DNA from 2 places in the Geobacillus sp. BK01 genome. Region 1 is predicted to be linked to the other one. Evidence: riboswitches for the same ligand, from Rfam matches in the RefSeq annotation. Region 1 holds a riboswitch; the other holds the start of a gene.
What was found. A riboswitch is a leader RNA that binds a small molecule or an ion and turns the genes downstream of it on or off. The one in region 1 is predicted to bind thiamine pyrophosphate.

Region 1 (3,519 bases):
GCATCGGAGCGATCGTCTTTGGTCAAGTTAGCCATTGGTTTGGCTACCCGAGCATTTATTTAGCGTCCGCCGGTTCGGTGCTTGTTTCCATGCTCGTTTATTTGAGCGTGGTGCGCAAAGAACAGCCGCTCCGCCCGGGGCAAGAAAGAAACGCTTAAGGCTCGTCCTTAAGCGTTTTTCCTTAACGTCGGGAATGCACTTCATAAATGGCGAATTTTAAATAGTCGCCTTCATCGGCAGCGAGCAGTTTCGGGTGGTCATAGCCGGCGCCGTTCCAGTACACTTCGCGCAGCACTTTTTTGGCGTCAAACGCCGCGTCGGCGACCATTTCTTGAAATCGATGGGGGCGAACGTGATATGAGCAGCTCGATGTGACGAAAAAGCCGCCGTCTTTGACAAGCTTCAGCCCGTTTAAATTGATGTCCTTATAGCCGCGCAGCGCCTTTGATACCGCGTGGGCCGATTTGGCGAACGCCGGCGGGTCGATGATGACGACATCCCACTGTTTGCCAGCCCGCACCGCTTCGCGTAAATAGTCAAACGCATTGGCGACGACAAATTCCACATTTGTAAACCCGTTTAAGGCGGCGTTTCGTTTTGCTGTTTCAATCGCATGTTCGGAAATGTCGACGGCGGTGACGTGCTTTGCCCCGTACAGACAGGCGTTTAACATAAAGGAGCCGGTATGGGTGAAACAGTCAAGCACCGTCGTCTCCGGGCCGATAAGCGGGCGCAGAGCAGCGCGGTTTTGCCGCTGATCGAAGAAAAAGCCGGTTTTTTGACCGCCTTCAATATCAACAATATATTTGACACCGTTTTCCTCGATTTCGACTTCGGTTTCCGCTTCTCCGTACCAAAAGCCTTTTTCTTGTTCGAGCCCCTCCAGTTCGCGGACGTATACATCATTGCGCAAATAAACGGCTCTTGGTGAGAACACGTCAAGCAAGCCGTGCAAAATCCAATCTCTGCGTTTTTCCATCCCAAGCGACAAAATTTGTACTACAAGCACGTCCTCATATTTATCGACGATGAGCCCCGGAAGAAAGTCGGCTTCGCCGTAGACGGCGCGACATGAGCGGACGCCCGGAATCATCCGTTCGCGGTACGCCCACGCTTGGCGGATGCGCCTAATAAAAAAGCGCTCATCGAGTTCATCCTCGGGATTTTGCGTCAGCACGCGCACGATGATTTGCGAGGCCGGGTTAATGTATCCTTTCGCCAGCCAATAGCCTTGATGGTTATAGACATCGACGAAGTCGCCCGGCTTGACGTCGCCTTCGATGCGGTCGACTTCGCTTTGGAAAATCCACGGATGGCCTTGTTCGAGCCGTTTTTTCCGCTGCCGTTTTAACATGACTTTTGCCATTCGTTCCACTCCCATCCGATAGTCAATTGTTGCGTTTTAATCATAGCGAATCGCGGAGCGCGGTGCAACGTCGGACGGAAAAAAAAGGTTGACAATCGCCGCCGTCGTGATATGATAAAGATAAACAGGAAAATGGCATCATGATAGAACATCCACTAGGGGGGCCTTTAGAAAGGCTGAGATCAAAGTGTGCCTTTGAGACCCTTAGCACCTGATCTGGGTAATACCAGCGTAGGGAAGTGGAGGAGCTGCACATAGGCGGATCATGATTCTGCCTTGCGAAATTGTAGGCTCACGCCGCTTTCTTTACGTTGCTTGGTAAAGGAAGCGGCGTTTTTATTTTGTGGAAAAGGGGGAGACAAATGTCGTTTGCAAAGCGGGTGCGCCAGGCAGCTGATCCGATCTGGCAGGCAAGCTTTCATCATCCGTTTGTCAAAGAGCTTGGCGAAGGAACGTTGGATCGTGCGAAATTCCGTTATTATGTCATGCAAGATGCGTATTATTTGCGCCATTTTGCCCGTGTGCAGGCGATCGGGGCGGCGAAATCGCCGGATTTGGCGACGACGGCTCGGCTGGCGCACCATGCCCAAAGCACATGCGAAGCGGAATTATCGCTTCACGAAACGTTTGCCGAACTGCTTGGCATCACCGAAGAGGAGCGGGCCGCGTTCATGCCGGCGCCGACGGCTTATGCGTATACATCGCATATGTATCGGGCGGCGTATGAAGGGCATTTGGGTGATGTCATTGCCGCGATTTTGCCGTGCTATTGGCTGTATTACGAAATCGGCGAGCGGCTGAAAACGTGCCGGCCGAACGATCCGATTTATGAAAAATGGATCAGTACATATAGCTCCGATTGGTTTCGCTCGCTTGTTAAGGAGCAGATCGACCGGCTTGACGCCATTGCCGCCGCTGTAACCGAGGAAGATCGGCGTCGGATGGAACAGCATTTTTTGATCAGCAGCGACTATGAGTACAAGTTTTGGGAGATGGCGTATGAATTGGAGCGATGGCCGTCCGCCGGGCTGGTGGAGAGCCGGTAAAACGGCGTCGACACTAAAAAGGGGGGGTTTTCTTGGAAAAAACATCGAAAGGCTTGAAGCTGGCCGATATTTTAACGACGATTGTGATTGCTGTTGTGTTTGGCGTCATTTATAAAGTGTGGGGACCGTTGTATGAAGTGGTGAAAGTATTCGGGTTTCACGCCGACCAATTGATATACGGAATGTGGTTTATCGCCTCATCGCTCGCCTATTTGCTCATCCGCAAGCCGGGAGTGGCACTGCTCGCTGAAATTGCAGCTTCGTCCGGCGAACTGGTCATGGGGTCGCAATGGGGGCTTGAAGTGCTCATTTATGGTGTCATTCAGGGGTTGTTTGCCGAGTTGGTGTTTGCCGCATTCCGCTATCGACGGTTTGATGTGCTTGTCGTGTCGCTCAGTGCTATCGGAGCGACAGTCGGTTCGCTGATCATGGATTTTTACAAAGGATATATCGAGGCCCTCGCCCCGTGGAACATGGCGCTCTTTTTGTTGGCGCGCTTTGTCGGCGCCGTTCTCATTTCCGGCGTGTTCGCCGTTTCGTTGGCCAAGGCGCTTGAGAAAACAGGGGTGACGCAAATGTGGCGGCCGGCTTCCAAAGAGGACTACGATGCGCTGAACCGATAAGGGGAAAAAGCGATGAAGCAAGCCATTGTGATTGAACAGTTGCGCTTGAAATTTCCCGGGCACAACGACTTATTGTTTCGCGACTTGTCGCTGTCGATCGCCGCTGGGGAGAAAGTACTTCTCCTCGGTCCGTCTGGCTGCGGTAAGTCGACGCTTTTGCAAGTGATGGCCGGCTTGATTCCGCGTTCGATCGACGTGCCGATGAAAGCCGGGCGCCTTGAGCGACCGAAACAGTGGGGGTATGTGTTTCAAGATCCGGATGCACAGTTTTGCATGCCGTATGCCGATGAGGAAATCGCGTTTGCCCTCGAAAATAGACGCGTGCCGCGTCAAGAGATGCCCGGCCGTATCCGTGCGCTGTTGGATCAAGTCGGGTTGGCGATCGAACCGCACACCGATATTCATACACTTTCCGGCGGGATGAAGCAGCGGTTGGCGCTCGCCTCCGTGCTCGCGCTTGAGCCAGATGTTTTGTTTTTGGATG
Region 2 (3,519 bases), on a different contig from region 1:
TTGCTGGTCGTAGCGCACAATATCGAACGCCGCTTGGTGAGCGGTCTGCCACGCCTTTCTTGCATCAAGACAGGAGCGGGAAACAATGCCAAAACTAATTTTATGGCCAAACGGCAAAAAACGGGTTGTCACCGGAATGCGGCTTTGCATGTCTTGCAGCGATGCATTGCTCCCATAGCCGACGACTACATCCGCTTGCTGAAACATAGCGCGCTCCCGCTCGGCGTCTCCGCCTTTCCACCAAACGACGGCCAGGCAGTCCGCCAATTTCGGCTCGATTTCTACTACTAAACGGGCAAACCAGCCGGCAAAAAGCGGCTCAGCGCTCGATACTTTCCCGATGTTCCCCGCTTTCACCAACAGCCCGGAAATCAAGCTCCATAACGGCAGCGCCGGCACGTTCCCCGCCCAAATATGGACGATCAACTCCGGGCCGACCGCTTTGGAAAAGCCGCCTTTGGCCCGCGGTTGAAAGCCGTCGAGAAGCAGGGGGTTTTCGAAGTCCTCCACAAGAAACCGTTGCAATTGCGGTTTGCGGAACGTTTTGAAATACGAGGTCAGCCCAAGCCGAACCATTTCCGCATCATAACCGGTGACAATCGGCAGCACGCGTTCCGCCTTTTGCCGAACGGGATGGCGGCGATCAAGCAGCTGTTCAACCGCCCGGTCAAGCAACTCAACCATCTCCATCACCGAAAACGATGGAAGAACCCGGGCGCTGGCTTGTTTCACTTTTTCTGCCACTTTGTTCAGCTGTCCCACCGTTAAAAGGGGAACTTCCACCTCGACCGTTTCCCCGTTTTTTTTAAACGTTAAAACACGCGTTTCGATCGGTTCATCCCCGATGTCAGGAAGATAACCGGCATATTCTCTCATTCGGACATCCCCTTCGCCGCGCGGATGAATTCCTCGACTGCGATCGAACAACCTTTCGCTTCCGCCCCTTGCACCCGACCGAACAATCGGAAGCCGTCGTCCGTTTCCACGCCCATATCTTCCGTCAAAATCGTCGTTACCGAGTTGAAGTTGCCGAGGTCGCAATGAACGAGGACGCCGCGTTCTCCTTTTGGCATCTCCTCCCCGGTCAACGGATGAATCACTCTCGTGCGAATCCAATGCGGCCCCGATTTCACCGACGGAACTGTCTCATTTCCGTTATCGTAAAATTGTGTGCTAAGCTCTGTCATGCCGTACATGTTGATGCACGCGCGGCGCGGGACGCCAAGATAAGCGGACAGCGCGTCATAAAACTCATCGAGGCCCATTTCCCGCGACTGGTTTTTAAAGCCGCCTGTATCAAGAATTCGGCTCCCGTCCGGCAAACGGAACGTTTTTCCTCGTTTGGCGAGCTCTTCAAACAAATGAACGAAGCTAAACGAAGCCCCTAAAAGGGCGTACGGCTCACCCGATTGTTCCGCCTGCTCCAGTCCGGCAAGAAGCCGGTCCATATCCAGACCGCCGCGGTTGACAAAATATTGGCTGTCTTCCGTGCCAAACACGTTAATAGCGAGCGCTAAATAATGGGCGAGCGAAGAATTCGGCATATCCTCTTCCGCCGGAAACAGAATCCCCATCTTGATTTTATCGCGCCCTTTCATGAACCGCTTTTGAAAATTGACGATCATGGACTGATCGTACACCTTCAGTGTCGGATGATAATGTTTTCCCCGAACTCCTTTTGTCGTTCCGCTCGTCATAAACACACGTTCAGCCTGCTCAGGAGGCGTGCAGCTTAGCGTCAATTCTTTAAACGCATTGATCGGCACAGCGGGAATGTCCCGCCACGTTTTCACCGTTCTTGCCGTTTTTCCTTTTTGCCTGCAATATGTACGATACGGAAGATTGTTTTCGTATTGATAGGCAAATAGCTGCAAGGCATACTCGTTAAACTCATCTTCCGAGGACGTTTCCTTATTGATAAACGAAAGCAAACATTCGACGATTTCTTGTTGTGTCATATTTTCCAACCCTTTCTGCTCTATCCCCATTCCACTCTCGCAAAAAAGCACTTTGCGCGCGGCAAAGTGCTTCAAAATGCTTCCTTTCCCTGCGCTGGCATTATCCAACAGGTTCAACGGTCAACGGCGGATTAGCCGTACTCTCAGCCTGATTCCACAAGCTCCCGTAAGTGTATGATCTTTTTACAATCAAAGTCTACTCTCTAAAAAAAAAGAATGCAAGAAAAAAGCGATGGAAGCATCCTCCATCTGTGCGCGCAAACATCCGGCCAAGCCGCGGCAGATGGAGGCGGTGACGGAGTGAACCACAGCCTATAGAAGGGGCTGTCTTCAAAAAGTTGTGTTCTTCCGTTTTCCGTCAGTCATTACGCCTATATAGAGAAGGTGTCCCGTTAGTTAGGACACCTTCCTTCCTTATACTTGAACCGCGGTGGAGGCGGCCTGTGCCAGCTGTTCGCATTGGCGTAGACGGATGCCGAAAAGGACAAGCGGGTCGCGATACGCTTCCGGATTCGTGCGCATCTGCTTCAATTCCCCTTCCTGGGCGGCAATTTCAAGCTCCAACCGCTCCAACGTTTCCGTTAACACTGCCAACGGCGGCTGGAAAAATTGGGCAATGTCGCGTTCGAGCGATTTCGCAAACCATTCAAACGGCAGCAACAACTGCCCGATAACCGTTTCCGCCACATCGGCATAATCTTGCGTTTGGATAAACTGTTTATACTTTTGCGCCAACATCGCCTTATTTTGCGCGAAGGCGCCAAGCAGTTTGCCCGCCCCCTTCAGGAGCAGCTGCCCCGGCGTGCGGCGGAGGAAAACGTTCAACTTGTCAATTTGCGTGCCGCCTGCGAGCCGGTCAATATCGCGCCGCCAATCGGTCAAAATGCGGAAATCGCACTCGAGCGCAAGCCGCTCCTCACCGAACATAGCGTTAAACCCTTCACTCATTTCATGCAAAAACGCCTGGCATTCATGGAATTCCTCTTCTGTCGCGGCAATCCAATCGTTCATGGCGCGATGCAAATTCGGCAGCACCTCTTCATCGACATAAGCGCGAAGCTGTTCGTTCACGCTGTCATTCAGCTCGAGGTGAAGGCGGGAAAAGTCACTGTCTTCCCGCACAAAGTCGGTCGCTTTGCGCAATATATCCGGAATCGCCGCTGCCACGGCCGTCCGCGTCTCTTCCAAAACAGCGCGGAACGCTTTTACGATTTTCGCGGTTTTCTCCTCTTGCTGATCGCCGAGTTGGTGGATCGCCCCATTCAGCTTGGCGGCCATTTCTTTTTTCCAGACGACCGATTCCGCCAGCCGGCTTTCCGCCTCAGCCCGCTGTCGGAACAAATGGGCAATGAACCGGCGAATTGTCGCCAATATCGCTTCTTCCCGGCGAACGGAAGACCGATGCTGACGCACCTCACCAAGCAAGCCGACAAGCTCCTGTTGCTGCCTGCGGCTTGGCGCGTGCGGCGAATAGACGATCACGTTCGCCTCCGGCACGATGGTGCGAATATGCGCCTCGATGTCTTGGGCGATCCGTGCCGCTTCCTGTTCATCGATCATC

Region 2: it holds a riboswitch for thiamine pyrophosphate, as region 1 does, so the genes downstream of both, ACTVDO_RS14820 (LuxE/PaaK family acyltransferase) here and tenA (thiaminase II) in region 1, are expected to answer to the same signal.

What each region holds. Positions count from the first base shown of each region.
Region 1 is NZ_JBQPTH010000003.1:272,670-276,188, reverse strand. Features, by position in the region: gene ACTVDO_RS05520 (MFS transporter) at 1-158, shown strand, start outside; gene ACTVDO_RS05515 (class I SAM-dependent rRNA methyltransferase) at 182-1,366, opposite strand; TPP riboswitch at 1,514-1,621, shown strand; gene tenA (thiaminase II) at 1,729-2,412, shown strand; gene ACTVDO_RS05505 (ECF transporter S component) at 2,445-3,035, shown strand; gene ACTVDO_RS05500 (ABC transporter ATP-binding protein) at 3,048-3,519, shown strand, end outside.
Region 2 is NZ_JBQPTH010000020.1:40,465-43,983, forward strand. Features, by position in the region: gene ACTVDO_RS14815 (acyl-CoA reductase) at 1-876, opposite strand, end outside; gene ACTVDO_RS14820 (LuxE/PaaK family acyltransferase) at 873-1,958, opposite strand; TPP riboswitch at 2,028-2,136, opposite strand; gene ACTVDO_RS14825 (tetratricopeptide repeat protein) at 2,373-3,519, opposite strand, start outside.